One region of the Anaerotruncus sp. AF02-27 genome, then DNA from elsewhere that is predicted to be linked to it. Evidence: predicted binding sites of a transcription regulator. Region 1 holds the regulator's gene; the other holds the start of a gene.
What was found. The regulator NrdR, encoded in region 1, represses ribonucleotide reductase genes. The targets are predictions, from matches to a motif close to CACNANATNTNGTG.
Positions count from the first base shown of each region.

Region 2: the regulator NrdR is predicted to act here: its motif matches at 1,789-1,802, upstream of DWV16_RS04680 (anaerobic ribonucleoside triphosphate reductase).

Region 1 is NZ_QSBX01000002.1:296,663-300,048, reverse strand. It holds gene glp (gephyrin-like molybdotransferase Glp) at 1-1,114, opposite strand, end outside; gene nrdR (transcriptional regulator NrdR) at 1,545-2,030, shown strand; gene DWV16_RS03520 (DUF4363 family protein) at 2,081-2,461, opposite strand; gene DWV16_RS03515 (DUF421 domain-containing protein) at 2,458-3,165, opposite strand; gene DWV16_RS03510 (spore germination protein) at 3,295-3,386, shown strand, end outside.
Region 2 is NZ_QSBX01000003.1:176,560-179,945, reverse strand. It holds gene DWV16_RS04680 (anaerobic ribonucleoside triphosphate reductase) at 1-1,623, opposite strand, end outside; gene DWV16_RS04675 (peptide ABC transporter substrate-binding protein) at 1,950-3,386, shown strand, end outside.

The DNA.
Region 1 (3,386 bases):
GCCGTTTGGGGCTGGGTTTTCCAAAGTCGCTCTGCATGATCCCTTCGCCGGTGCGGCAGACGAGACTTTCGTCCCGCGCGAGCCTGGAAAGCACTGGCCGCGCGAGTAGCTCGAAGGTGGCGAGCGCCGCGAACGGATTGCCAGAGAGGCAGAGCAGAAGCTTATTGTCCGCGATCGCACCGAGCATCGGCATCCCCGGCTTCATCAATAGTCTCCAGAAGAGTGTTTCAGCCCCTAGCAGCTGCAGAACTTCGTGCATGATGTCCTTTTTGCCGACCGAGACGCCGCCGGTGGTCAGTACGAGATCGGCTTCGGGCAGCGCCTCAGCGATGACGCGCGCCGCAGACGCGGATTCGTCCCGGCAGGCGGGCAGCACCTTGGGCGAGAACCCGAGTTCCTGTAGCCGCGCCTCCAAAAGATAGCGGTTGGCGTTGTAGATTTGGCCAGGACCCGCCTGTTCACCCGGCTCGATCAGCTCGCTGCCGGTGTTGAGCAGCAGAATGCGCGGCGGCGTGTAAACGCGCGTACGGGTGAACCCGAGCGATGCGAGCACCCCGATTGAAACGTAGGAAAGTTTTTCGCCGCGCCGTAGCAGCAACGTCCCCTTTTTTACATCTTCCCCCTGAAAGCATAAGTTGTCGTGATGCCGGGCCGGATGGAAAATCCGTACAAAAGGCATGCCGTCGTCGGTATCCTCTTGGCGGATGACACAGTCGCAGCCTGCGGGAATTGCCGCGCCGGTCATAATGTTGACCGCTTCGCCCGCGCCCACATGTCCGGCAAAATAATCCCCGGCGCATTCGGTTCCGATCACCCGCAGTTTGGCAGGAGCCTCGGACGTGGCTGCCGCAACGTCGGCGGAACGCACGGCGTAACCGTCGAGCGGGGAGCGGTCAAAGGGAGGCAGATCCATCGGGGAAAAGACATCCTCCGCGAGAATCCGTCCGCGCGTTCGCTCGAGCGGCAGCTCCTCCACCCGTTCGATGGGCTGGGTCCGTTCCAGCAGGAGGCGAACCCCCTCCTCCAATTCCACACCGATGCGCATCCGCACATGCTCCTTTCTCTGGTTCTTTCCGCTGTATTTTTGATAAAACCGGCCGATATTTGTGTTCATTATGTCACAGACTCTCCAAAATATCAACTCCTTTTTAAAAACTGCAAGTGCGGCTGCAAATTTTCGAGGGGATAAGGATTTCAGAAACCTGCAAATTCCCATAGATGATGTGGTCACGATTTCAGATGTTTTCATAGAGCGTTTGGGTGATGGCGTGGCTGGCTTCGTGTGGATTTCTTTCATGCTTGGTCTGGGCATAACAGAGATTGTAAGGACTTTCCAGAAAGGAACGAAAGTCGAGCTCCGCCGGCAGAATTACGGAGGATGCGAGGAGCTCTTGGAGAGTTATTATACAATCTTAGCGGCTAAACGGGAACGGAATTTGTGAAAACAGCTTGCCAGTTTCGGAAAATAATGGTACAATGAGGACAAGTCTAATACGAATAGTATAAATATTTTCCAGCCCGTACTACAAGGGGGAATTGTACGAATGAAATGCCCATACTGCGGTTATGTGGAAAGTAAAGTTGTCGATTCGCGTCCCACCGATGAATCCGAGCGGATCCGCCGCCGACGGGAATGCCTCAAATGTGAACGGCGTTTTACAACTTATGAAATCATCGAAACAACGCCATTGGTCGTTATCAAAAAGGACAAATCGCGCGAGTCTTTCGATGCGGGCAAGCTGCTTGCGGGAATGGTGCGCGCCTGCGAAAAACGCCCGGTTTCGCTGGCGGTGTTGGAGCAGGCGGTGGGCGACATCGAGATGGTTCTGCACAACTCCCTGGAAAAAGAGGTCCCTTCCTATAAAATCGGGGAGCTTGCGATGGAAAAGCTGCGGGAGATCGACGAGGTGGCCTATGTGCGTTTCGCCTCAGTCTACCGGCAGTTTAAGGACATCGATTCGTTTATGAAGGAATTGCAGGCGATACTGGAAGCCCGTACGGGCGCACAAAAGGATAAAAACGCAGATTAAAAGCATAATATAAAAGGCCCGCTGCCATTGGCAGCGGGCCTTTTTTGCAGTCAGAAGATATTTCTGAAATTTGGTACTTCAGAATCATAGACATGGTCGATAAGCTCCTGGAGCCTGGCCACCTCGGCGGCCAGCTCACCGTAGTCCTCATATCGGGCGAGCGCGGGAAGGCGCGCCGTTGTGCTGTCGATCGCGTCGAGCGCTTCATGGTGGATATACCGCAAGAGCAGCTTTTCATTTTCCTGCCACTGGGACTGGAACTGTTCGGCCAAATGGATGATCCGAGCATTGCTTCCCTCCTCAATAGCGGCGGAAAGATCGGACAGGGAGGCTTCCATCTCATCGGTGATGCGCATCAAATGGAAAAGCCCGGCCGCGCTGACCCCAATGATCAGCGCAATGATGCAAAGCGCAATCCACAGCCGCTTCATTCGTCCGCCTCCTTTTTCTTATTCGGCGCTTCTTCCACCGGCACGATCAGATAATCCGCCTGGCGGTTGCAGGTCATAAGGAAGATATCCTTGGTATTGTAGCCGTTTTCGGTGACGGTTTTTTCGAGCCATTCATATTTCAGATTGCAGTATTTGAGCCCGCTGTCGATCACCACGCCGTCGCTGATGAGTACGACCGGAGGTGCGTCGTCTGCGGGCTGGCCCTGCAGGTTCAGCATCTTGGCGGTCACCGTCTGCGCGTCGAATTTCTGATAGACGGAAAGTTTTCCGGTTGTTTCAACGATGGCAAAAGCCACGTCACGGATATCGAAGATATTGTTCCCGCGGAGCTGCTCCATCATATCGTCGATGGTGAAACGCAGCTCCTTAAGTTCCTGCTGGTCGATTTTTCCGTCCCGGATGATGACGCGGGGCGTCCCGGAGATGAAGCGGCGCGCCTTGCGGAATTTCAATGTGATGGCGGAGATGACCACATCGAAGGAGACGAGCGTCAGGATGGGGATGATGCCTCCGATGAGCGGGACGTTGGCGTCCTCAATGGCCATCGTCGCAATGTTTGAAACGAGGATGGTGACCACCAGTTCGGACGGCTGCAGCTGACCAAGCTGGCGTTTTCCCATCAGGCGCAGGCTGACGATGATGAGCGCATAAATAATGAGCACCCGGATAAAGACGATCAACATAAAGGTAGCAGACCTCCCAATCTTAAGTCATACAAAAAATAGTGTGACCCGCCGGTACGCGGATATTCCGGCGGATGGATTGGCAATAATAATGTAAACAGCGACTTTCTATGATTGTGAGGACTGCAGATGTTTCAGAAATGGAAAAACCTGTTTGCGCCGCCGCAGGCATATATTCCGCCGCAGGCAAACGATGCGCTCGAGAAAAAGCTGGAATCCAG
Region 2 (3,386 bases), on a different contig from region 1:
CGGGCCGAGCTTGTCCGAATCAAGCCAGATACCCTGTCCCATCAGGAACGGGTAGTTACGGACCTTCTTTTTCGCCTGGATCTTGTAGCGCTCCATCAGCTGCTCGATGACAATATCAATCTTACGGTCGAGCTCTTCGAAGAAGAAGTCGATGTCGCCTTTCGAACGGATCGCGATGCGTGGGAGGTTCACCGAGGTGAAGCTGAGGTTCCCGCGCCCGTTGACAATTTCACGGGTCTTATCGTAGTAGTTGCCGATCACGCGGGTGCGGCATCCCATATAAGCAATTTCGGTTTCCGGGCGGCCGGGCCGGTAATACTGCAGGTTATACGGCGCGTCGAGGAAGGAGAAGTTCGGGAACAGCCGTTTGGCGGAAACCCGGCAGGCCAGCTTAAAGAGGTCGTAATTCGGCTCGCCAGGGTTAAAGTTAATGCCTTCCTTCACCTTGAAGATGTGGATCGGGAAGATGGCGGTTTCGCCGTTTCCAAGCCCCGCCTCGGTCGCAAGCAGCACCTTTTCAGTGACCATGCGTCCCTCTGGGGAGGTGTCGGTGCCGTAGTTGATCGAGGAGAACGGGATCTGCGCGCCGGCGCGGGAATGCATCGTATTGAGATTGTGGACCAGCGCCTCCATTGCCTGGTAGGTAGCGCGGTCTGTCTCTTTGAACGCCTCTCTGAGCGCAAACCGCTGGATCTTCTGTGCTGTCTGTTCATCCACCAGCGCGCAGAGCAGCGGCAGTTCAAAGCCGCGGTAGCCGTTGTCGTCCGCAAGCACCGGCTCCACGCCCTGCGCCTCTTTCACCTGCGCGGCAATTTCCTTCGCGCGCTCATCGGCGTTTTCGAGGTCCGCGAACAAACTGAGCGCCTTTGCAATGTTGCGCAGGTAGCTCTTGCGGTAGGTCTTGGCCACGCCCGCGGCCATGCCGTAATCAAAATTCGGGATGCTCTGGCCGCCGTGCTGGTCGTTCTGGTTCGACTGGATCGCGATGCAGGCAAGCGCGGCGTAGCTGGCGATATCGTTCGGCTCGCGCAAAAAGCCATGGCCTGTGCAGAAACCGTGCTGAAAGAGCTTCTCGATATCGATCTGGCAGCAGGTAGTGGTCAGCGTCAGAAAGTCGAGGTCGTGGATATGAATATCTCCCGCGAGATGCGCCTTGGAGTGCACCGGGTTCAGGACAAACATATGGTAGAACTGCTTGGCGCCCTCAGAACCGTACTTGAGCATGGTGCCCATCGCGGTGTCGCCGTCGATGTTGGCGTTCTCGCGCTTGATGTCGTTCTCGTTGGCGGATTTGTAGGTGAGATCCTCATAGGTTTTCATGAGGCGGGTGTTCATATCACGCACTTTTGTCCGCTGCGCGCGGTAGAGGATGAACTCCTTTGCCGTACGGGCGTGCCCGCTCTCAACCAGGACATGCTCCACCGCGTCCTGGATCTCCTCAACCGAAGGCGTTTCATTGTGGCAGGTATTCTCCAGATAATCGGCCACCTGCTGCGCCAGGTTCTGCGCCATTTCATAATCGCTGCCGCCGAGCGCCTGCGCGGCTTTGAAGATTGCGTTTGCAATCTTGTCGATATCGAAAAGCACGCACCGCCCGTCGCGTTTCACAATGGTATTGATCATTTTGTCCCCTCCGTCAAAATCATTCAGCTCTATATTTTGTATTTTAAAACAAAAAACTATACAATATCTAGTCGCGCATTCATTGCGCAAGTATCATTTTAATGCAAAACGAGTTTTCTGTCAATGCGTAAAAGCACATTTTTTGGGGGCTATTTTTGTAGAATGCACTATATATTGTGGAATTTTTCTCCAAAAAACCGCTCCCACCGCATTACACCGGCCTTTCCGGGATCTTTTGGCGCGTGAAGAATTCACATTTGATGCGTTGCATTCCCACGGCGCTTCTGCTAAACTTGCTTATAGATCAAATGTGAAGGTGTCTGCATATGACAAAAAACCGACTGCTTGCCTTGCTGCTTGCGGCAGTGTTCCTGTTTGCTTTTTCCGGCTGCGGGGACAAAACCGCCGGCCAAATCTTTAAATACGATATCCCATCGGGCGTGCACAATCTCGACCCGCAGTTCGCCACCGATTCCACCGCCCGCATGATCATACAAAACACCTTCGAAGGGCTCTTCCGGCAGCTTCCTTCGGGGGAAATCGAGCCATGCCTTGCCGAAAGCTATGAGGTTTCCGCGGACGGGCTCACCTACACCTTTCACCTGCGCCGCGACGCCGCCTGGGGCAATGCGAAGCTGCCGCGGGCGGTTCGCGAAGCCTACAATGGGACGCCCGTGACCGCCCACGATTTTGTCTTCGCGCTTTCCCGGATGTTCAATCCCACCGCGCCCAGCCCGTTTGCCGGCTCTTTTTCCAGCATCAAAAACGCCGAGCTCATCCGGCGCGGCGCGGCGCCAATGGATTCGCTCGGCGTGCGCGCGACCGACGATTATACGCTCGAAATCACCCTCATCCGGCAGGACAGCCTTTTGCCGGAGCTGCTCGCCGCGAGTTATGCAATGCCCTGTAACGAGGATTTCTTCCGCTCGACAAAGGCCCGGTATGGACTTGACCTGAAGAGCCTGCTTTTTAACGGTCCGTTTGGCGTGACCTCCTGGGACAACGAATCGGCCGTCACGCTGCGCCAGAATGCTTTTTACAGTTCGCCCGACCCGGTAATTGCAGGGGGCGTAAACCTCTATATCCAGCCGGGATCCCCTGAAGCGCCCGCAGACCCGGTCGGACGTTTCCTTGCCGGTTCCACTGACGCCTGCAAAGTCAATTACGGTGCCCTTCCGGCGGTGCTCGGCGCGGACGGGGCCTATGAATCCTTTGAAGATGTTGTGTGGGTGCTCGCCTTCAACTGCCGTGACGAAGCACTTGCAAACGCGGAAATCCGCCGCGCGCTGGCTTACGCCATCGACCGCAAATTGTTTGACCAGTACCTGCCGGAAAACCTTCGGGTCAGCGAAATGCTGGTGCCGCCCGCGGTTTCTCTGCTTGGGGAATCCTTCCGCACCTTTGCCGGGGAGAATAGCGAGCTGCTCTACAGCCCGCATCTTGCCAAACAGAATTTTGCCTCCGGTCTGGAGGATCTGGGGCTCGAAAAGATCCCGCTTTCTGAAATCCTGGTGCCGGATACCTACAACCTCCCGCTGCTCACCGGCTTTGTCCAGCAGGGCTGGCAGAAAAACCTGGCGGTCTACACCGGGCTTGTCAAGCTTTCAGAAGCTGAGCTGCTCGCGCGGGTGGCTTCGGGCAATTATTCGGCGGCCATCCTGCCGCTTTCAGCCTCCTATTCTTCGCCTGGGGCTGTGCTCGCGGACTTTTCCTCCGCATCCACACAAAACCTCACCGGCTACGGAAACGCGGACTTTGACACG